3 regions of the Blautia sp. AF14-40 genome follow, and region 3 is predicted to be linked to each of the others. Evidence: predicted binding sites of a transcription regulator. Region 3 holds the regulator's gene; each other region holds the start of a gene.
The links. The regulator NrdR, encoded in region 3, represses ribonucleotide reductase genes. The targets are predictions, from matches to a motif close to CACAANATNTTGTG.

Region 1 (2,273 bases), on a different contig from region 3:
TCCTTGCCGCCGACGATCGCAGGAAGCTCTGCGAGGTCATCCGGTACGGTCCAGTCGAGTGTGATGTTGGAGAACGGTGCCTGGCTTCCCCAGCGGCTCGGTGTGTTGACGCCGTAGATAAACGCCTCGATGCACTTCTTCACTTCGCCGTAGCTTAAGTTGTCCACTTTGACGAACGGCGCCAGATACGTATCAAATGAAGAAAATGCCTGCGCACCTGCCCACTCGTTCTGCATAATGCCGAGGAAGTTGACCATCTGGTTGCACAGAACCGAAAGATGTCTTGCCGGAGAAGAAGTAATCTTTCCGTTGATGCCGCCAAGTCCTTCTTTGATGAGCTGTTTTAACGACCATCCTGCACAGTAGCCGGTCAGCATCGACAGGTCGTGGATGTGAATATCCGCGTTGCGGTGTGCCTCGGCGATCTCGTCATCATAAATCTCTGATAACCAGTAGTTGGCTGTGATCGCGCCGGAATTGCTTAAGATCAGACCGCCGACAGAATACGTTACGGTCGAATTCTCTTTGACACGCCAGTCCTCTACTTTTACGTAGCTGTCCACGATCTCTTTGTAGTCTACGATCGTCGATTTCATGTTGCGGATTTTTTCCCTCTGCTTGCGGTACAGAATGTAAGCTTTTGCCACTTCTGCGTAGCCGCACTGGATCAGCACGTTCTCCACGCTGTCCTGAATTGCCTCCACTGAAATTTTTCCGTCTTTGATCTTGGACTGAAAGTCCGCTGTTACGCGCAGTGCCAGCATCTGAAGCATGTCATCGCTGAACTGCATATCTTTTGCGCCGAATGCTTTTCCAATCGCATCGGTAATCTTTTTCATCTGGAACTCTGCAATCGTTCCGTCTCTCTTTTCTACCTGAAACATGGAATCCCTCCTGTTAATTCAACCGTTTCTGCAAGGCCTTTTTAAGGTTCCACTCTTTGCAGTGTCTGAACCATATGATAGCAGAGCATGTTTCTCCCGTCAATAGTAAAAAGTACCATATCTAGTGTGAAATTTTCTAACATCACTAGATATGGTACTTTTACTTGTATTCTGTCCCTTCCATTTTTCGGCGCTGTACGGCGCTTAAAGGGATGTACTGCCGTTTTTAAGCCCGCTTGCCATACCTCTATACCCTCGGATAGATATCCTTCGGTACATAGGCTTTTACGCGGATGCCTTCCGGCAGATATTCTTCTTCGAGCAGAATTCCGTATCCGCGGATCAGTGAAATCGTTCCCGCCTTATCGTACGGATAGAGGCGCTCGATATAGATTTTTCCCTCCATCATCCACGAGGAGAGTAAATTTTTGAGGTCTTCGAGTCCCTGTCCTGTTTTGGCAGAGACCGCAAGGCTCGCGTCTGCCCGGAAATCTTTTACAACCATCGGGGCGAGAAGCTTGTCCTGCTTATTCAGCAGGGTGACAATTTTTTTGTCCTCAACTTTCAGTTCCCGCAGTGTGTCATATACCACCTGCATCTGCAGCTCCATCTGCGGATTTGACGTATCCACAACGTGGAGAATATAGTCGGCATACCGTGCTTCCTCCAGCGTACTGCGGAATGCATCGATCAGATGATGTGGCAGCTTATTGATAAATCCAACCGTATCGGTCAGCAGGATTTCCTGTCCATCCGGAAGGGTCAGTGACCGCGTCGTCGTATCCAGCGTGGAAAACAGCATTGCATCTGCCAGAATTTCCGATCCTGTCAGTGCATTTAAAAGACTGCTCTTTCCCGCTGACGTATAGCCTACGAGCGCCGCTACCGGGATTTTGGAACGTTTTCTGCCTTCACGAAGGAGCTCTCTGTGCTGGCGTACTTCCTCAAGCTCACGTTTTAACTGCGTAATACGCGTGCGGATCAGGCGCCGGTCGGTTTCCAGCTTTTTCTCTCCCGGTCCTCTCGTACCGATTCCGCCGCCGAGACGGGAAAGCGATGTGCCAAGGCCGGAAAGTCGGGACGCACGGTACTTTAACTGGGCCAGCTCAACCTGGATTTTACCCTCGCTGCTCACGGCGCGCGCCGCAAAGATATCCAGGATCAAAAGCGTACGGTCCATGATCTTGCATTCCAGTGCTTCCTCCAGCCCTTTTAACTGGATCGAGGAGAGCTCATCGTCGCAGATGATGCCCGTCGCATCGCAGGCGCGCACCAGAATTTTCAATTCCTCTAATTTTCCTTTTCCGATGTACGTTCCCGGATGAATGGCCTCCCGCACCTGCACCAGGCGGCCCTCCACCTTCGCACCGGCGGTGCTGGCCAGTTCCG
Region 2 (2,273 bases), on a different contig from region 3:
TCATAATAAATGGTTAAAAATATTTGAGAGTTACTTCATGTAAGTAACGATATCAGTTCCCCCTATTCTATCACATTCCGCTTCGTTTTCCAATGTCTGAAGCGGATTTGAGAAAAATGGTTTTTCAAAAGCGCGGTACGGAATACATATTTAGTAAGGAACTGGAAAGGGCAGAAGTCTGGGAGGAGGCTGTGTATGCGTTTTACAAAAATGCAGGGCTGCGGAAATGATTATATCTATGTAAATGCCATGGAGGAGCGGGTGGAGAGTCCGGGACGGCTGGCAAAAGCGGTAAGTGACCGCCATTTCGGCATCGGCGCGGACGGGCTGATTCTGATCGGGGCATCCAAAACAGCAGATTTTTCGATGGAAATGTACAACGCCGACGGCTCGAAGGGCGCGATGTGCGGCAACGGCATCCGCTGTGTGGGAAAATACGTGTACGAGCATGGGCTGACGAGAAAAACGACGCTGACTATCGAAACCGGCAGCGGAAACCGTGTGATTCATCTGCAGACGGGGGAGAATCTGAATGAGATCTGTCAGGTGACAGTGGAGATGGGAACGCCGGAATTCCGCGCCGCACAGATCCCCGTTGTTTCTCTGGGGGAATATGTGCTGGAGCATAAAATTACCGTGTGCGGGGAAAATTATACGATGACCTGCCTTTCGATGGGAAATCCGCATGCGGTGATTCCGGTGGAAGATGTGGAAAAAATATCCATTGCAAAGACCGGTTCCGCTTTTGAACACCTTTCCTGCTTCCCGGACCGTATCAATACAGAGTTTATCCAGACTTTAGATCAACACACAATAAAAATGAGAGTCTGGGAACGTGGGAGCGGTGAAACGCTGTCCTGCGGAACGGGAGCGTGTGCGGCAGCCGTCGCGGCGATGCTTTCCGGCTGTGTTTCGGAGGGAGAAACTGCCGTAGAACTGCGCGGCGGCAGGCTTTTCGTTACATGGGACCGGACGAAAAATAAGGTCCTTCTGACCGGCCCGGCCGAGACCGTTTTTGAAGGAACGCTTGCAGAACGAATTTGAAAAATGCAGATTTCTGTCTGCACGAAAGAGCAGTATGCAATATTCTGAAAATAAAAACTTACAGGAAATGCCTTTTCTTTTCAAAAGAAACATGCTACAATATGTGGTGCCCGCTACAAGAAAAGGGTGGGGGACACACAAGATATAGTGTTTGATTTGGAGGACACCACAATGGTTTATATTATCAAAAAGGACGGCACCAAAGAAGAATTCGACGCGCAGAAGATCGTCCGTGCCGTAAATAAATCCGCACAGAGAATCCTGTATACCTTCTCACAGCAGGAGATTGACTTTATCTGTAAGTTCGCAACCGAGCACGTATATTCCCTTGGAAAGACCGAAATTCCGATCAGCGATATGCACAATATCGTGGAGGGAGCACTCGAAAAAGTAAACCCGGCTGTGGCAAAAAGCTACCGCGATTACCGCAATTACAAAACTGATTTTATCCATATGATGGACGAGGTCTACACGAAGAGCCAGTCCATCCGCTACATCGGCGACAAGAGCAATGCCAACACCGACAGCGCCCTCGTTGCAACGAAGCGAAGCCTGATTTTCAACGAGCTGAACAAAGAGCTGTACCGCAAGTTCTTCATGAACCGCAACGAGCTGCAGGCCTGTAAGGACGGCTACATCTACATCCACGACCAGTCCGCACGTCTCGATACCATGAACTGCTGTCTGTTCGATGTCGGAAACGTTTTAAAAGGCGGCTTCGAGATGGGAAATGTCTGGTACAACGAGCCGAAGACACTCGACACCGCATTTGATGTCATGGGCGATATCGTCCTCAGCACCGCTGCACAGCAGTACGGCGGCTTTACCGTGCCGGAGGTGGACAAGATCCTTGCTCCGTACGCACAGAAGAGCTACGATTACTACGTAAAAGAGTTCCTGAAATATACCGACGCATCCTGGGAGGGTGCACAGGAGAAAGCCATCGAGTATGCGATCGACAAAGTAAGAAGAGAGTGCGATCAGGGATGGCAGGGAATTGAGTATAAACTGAACACTGTTGGATCTTCCCGCGGTGATTATCCGTTCGTTACCGTGACCCTCGGCCTTGGAACGAGCATGTTCGAGAAGATGATTTCCATCTCCCTTCTCGAGGTCCACAAAAACGGACAGGGCAGGAAAGGCCACAAAAAGCCGGTGCTCTTCCCGAAAATCGTCTTCTTATATGACAAGGCAATTCACGGAGAGGGCGGCATCGCAGAAGATGTCTT
Region 3 (2,273 bases):
GAGTTTCACAAAAGAGCGCTGCGGTTCCGCGATGTACCGCATTTTTGAGTTTGCGGACGTTATCGAGGCAATGCTGACCATGAAAGCAGAGACGATGGGCATCAGCGATGGAACGTGGTCTGCTGTACTGGAGGGGCAGCCGGTGACCGTGACGGTAAAAGATGGAACTGTGACCGTGACAGGGGAAGCCCATCCGGGGGCAGATGTACTCAACCGGGAGCAGGCGCAGGAACTGCTTCTTTCACCGCTGGCAAGTAAGGGAAGCAAGGTTCCATCTGAAATCTGGAAGAACATTCCATCCGACTGGTTCCCGCTTCCGCTGTACTGTGCGACGGCAGACGAATTTTAGGCAATGACTGTTGGGAGGCAGAGAAATATGAACGAGACAGCGAAACGAGACAGAAGAGACGAAAAAGAAGAAATCCGGTACCATGTGATTTTCTACGGCCAGGTGCAGGGCGTGGGGTTCCGTTACCGGGCGTATTATGCTGCCTACCAGCTCGGACTGACCGGCTGGGTGAGAAACTGCTGGGATGAGACGGTGGAGATGGAGGTGCAGGGTGATGAGGAGACGATCACGGAGATGATCAAAAGGATCCGCACCTCCAGCTACATCGAAATCACGGATGCAAAATGGACGAAGATTCCGCTGGAATCGGAATTCGGTTTTCATATCCGTTGATCAGGGCTGCTTTTTCTCTTTTTCCGGAATTTCGACGAGAATGATATCGTTGCCGATCTGGCAGATGCGGTCCCATGGGATCACAAAATCCTCGCCGTGGCAGAAAAAGCCGCAGAATTTCACAGGACCCGGAAGAACGAGTCCGGTAAGATGTCCCGTTTTTGGATTGAATTCCACATCAATCGGACAGCCGAGCGTTTTGCAGGTGCAGATATTGATAACTTCTTTCTGGCGGAGATCTACAACGCGCATGCGGTGCTCCTTTTTACTGATTCCTATGGAAAAACATATGCGAAAATGTTGCTGCAGTTGACTTGAATTTCACGGAAAAATGCGTATACTGTAAAAGTAGAAAACTTTCCGAAATACTTATTTAGAAACGAGGACGAAAGATATGAGATGTCCATTTTGTAATCAGGATAATACCCGGGTTGTGGATTCACGCCCGATTGAAGACAGCAATGCGATCCGCCGCCGCCGGATGTGCGATGTCTGCGGCAGACGCTTTACGACATACGAAAAAGTGGAGACGATCCCTTTGATCGTCATCAAAAAAGATATGAACCGCGAGCAGTATGACCGCTCGAAAATCGAGACCGGTATCCTGCGCGCCTGCCACAAACGGCCGGTGTCCGCCGAGAAGATCAACGAGATGGTCAACAAGGTGGAGACGGAGCTTTTCAACGGCGAGGAACGCGAGATTCCAAGCTCTGTGATCGGAGAGAAGGTCATGCATTACTTAAAAGACCTGGATCAGGTGGCGTACGTCCGCTTTGCGTCGATTTACCGTGAGTTCAAGGACGTCAACACGTTCATGGACGAGCTGAAAAAGATGCTCGACAAATAGCGGGAGGCAAAAAAATGGAAGTGTCGAACTATATTAAAATGCGCGATCAGATGCAGGAGCGCTTTCTGACGTACGATCAGAAGGAGATCGAAGGGAAGTATGGCTTTGCCTTTGATGACGATTATTTCTATGTGCCGTACCTTTTTGAGGAGTGGAGAGTGAACCGCCATACCGGCGTTGCAGAGGGCTCAAAAGACCATTTTCTTCATGTGCACCAGGGCAGTTTCAATGAGACACTGACGATTTTCGACCTGCTCTGCTGCGGAAAGAAGGAGATTGTGCTCGCCGGCACGTATGCGCGCACCAATTCCTTAAAGGGAACGATCAAAGGCCGCACGATTGCGTCCGGCGTTCACGACAGCCGCGCCGCACGGTATGACGGGCATGTGGAACAGCTGAAAAAAGCATGCGTTTCCCTTAGCGGAAAACCATATTCCCCGGGAGACGCTGCTTTTGTTTTTCATGTCTTTCCGTTTCTGCCGCTCGTCTTCCAGTTCTGGGAGTCCGATGAGGAATTCCCGCCGGTGCTGAAGTTTATGTGGGATGAAAACGTCCTCGATTATCTGCGGTTTGAGACGCTGTATTACGTGATGGGAGACTTCCTGGACGCACTGGATCAAGCCTTCGATGCATGTAAAACAGAAGCCTGATACCTTTTGTGAGACAAAATCTTACGAAAATTTTCCGAATGTTTATAAAAATTTCAGTATACGAATCCCCTGGTTTAATGCTATAATGAGTGAA

Region 1: DWW13_RS11685 (ribonucleoside triphosphate reductase) is a predicted target of NrdR. The motif match lies at 998-1,011, and genes of this name have one in related genera.
Region 2: nrdD (anaerobic ribonucleoside-triphosphate reductase) is a predicted target of NrdR. The motif match lies at 1,181-1,194, and genes of this name have one in related genera.

The regions. Positions count from the first base shown of each region.
Region 1 is NZ_QUHK01000015.1:55,605-57,877, forward strand. Features, by position in the region: gene DWW13_RS11685 (ribonucleoside triphosphate reductase) at 1-884, opposite strand, end outside; gene hflX (GTPase HflX) at 1,132-2,273, opposite strand, start outside.
Region 2 is NZ_QUHK01000017.1:29,554-31,826, reverse strand. Features, by position in the region: gene dapF (diaminopimelate epimerase) at 196-1,044, shown strand; gene nrdD (anaerobic ribonucleoside-triphosphate reductase) at 1,216-2,273, shown strand, end outside.
Region 3 is NZ_QUHK01000001.1:62,404-64,676, forward strand. Features, by position in the region: gene DWW13_RS00355 (GNAT family N-acetyltransferase) at 1-349, shown strand, start outside; gene DWW13_RS00360 (acylphosphatase) at 377-682, shown strand; gene DWW13_RS00365 (YlmC/YmxH family sporulation protein) at 683-934, opposite strand; gene nrdR (transcriptional regulator NrdR) at 1,077-1,529, shown strand; gene DWW13_RS00375 (DUF3786 domain-containing protein) at 1,544-2,179, shown strand.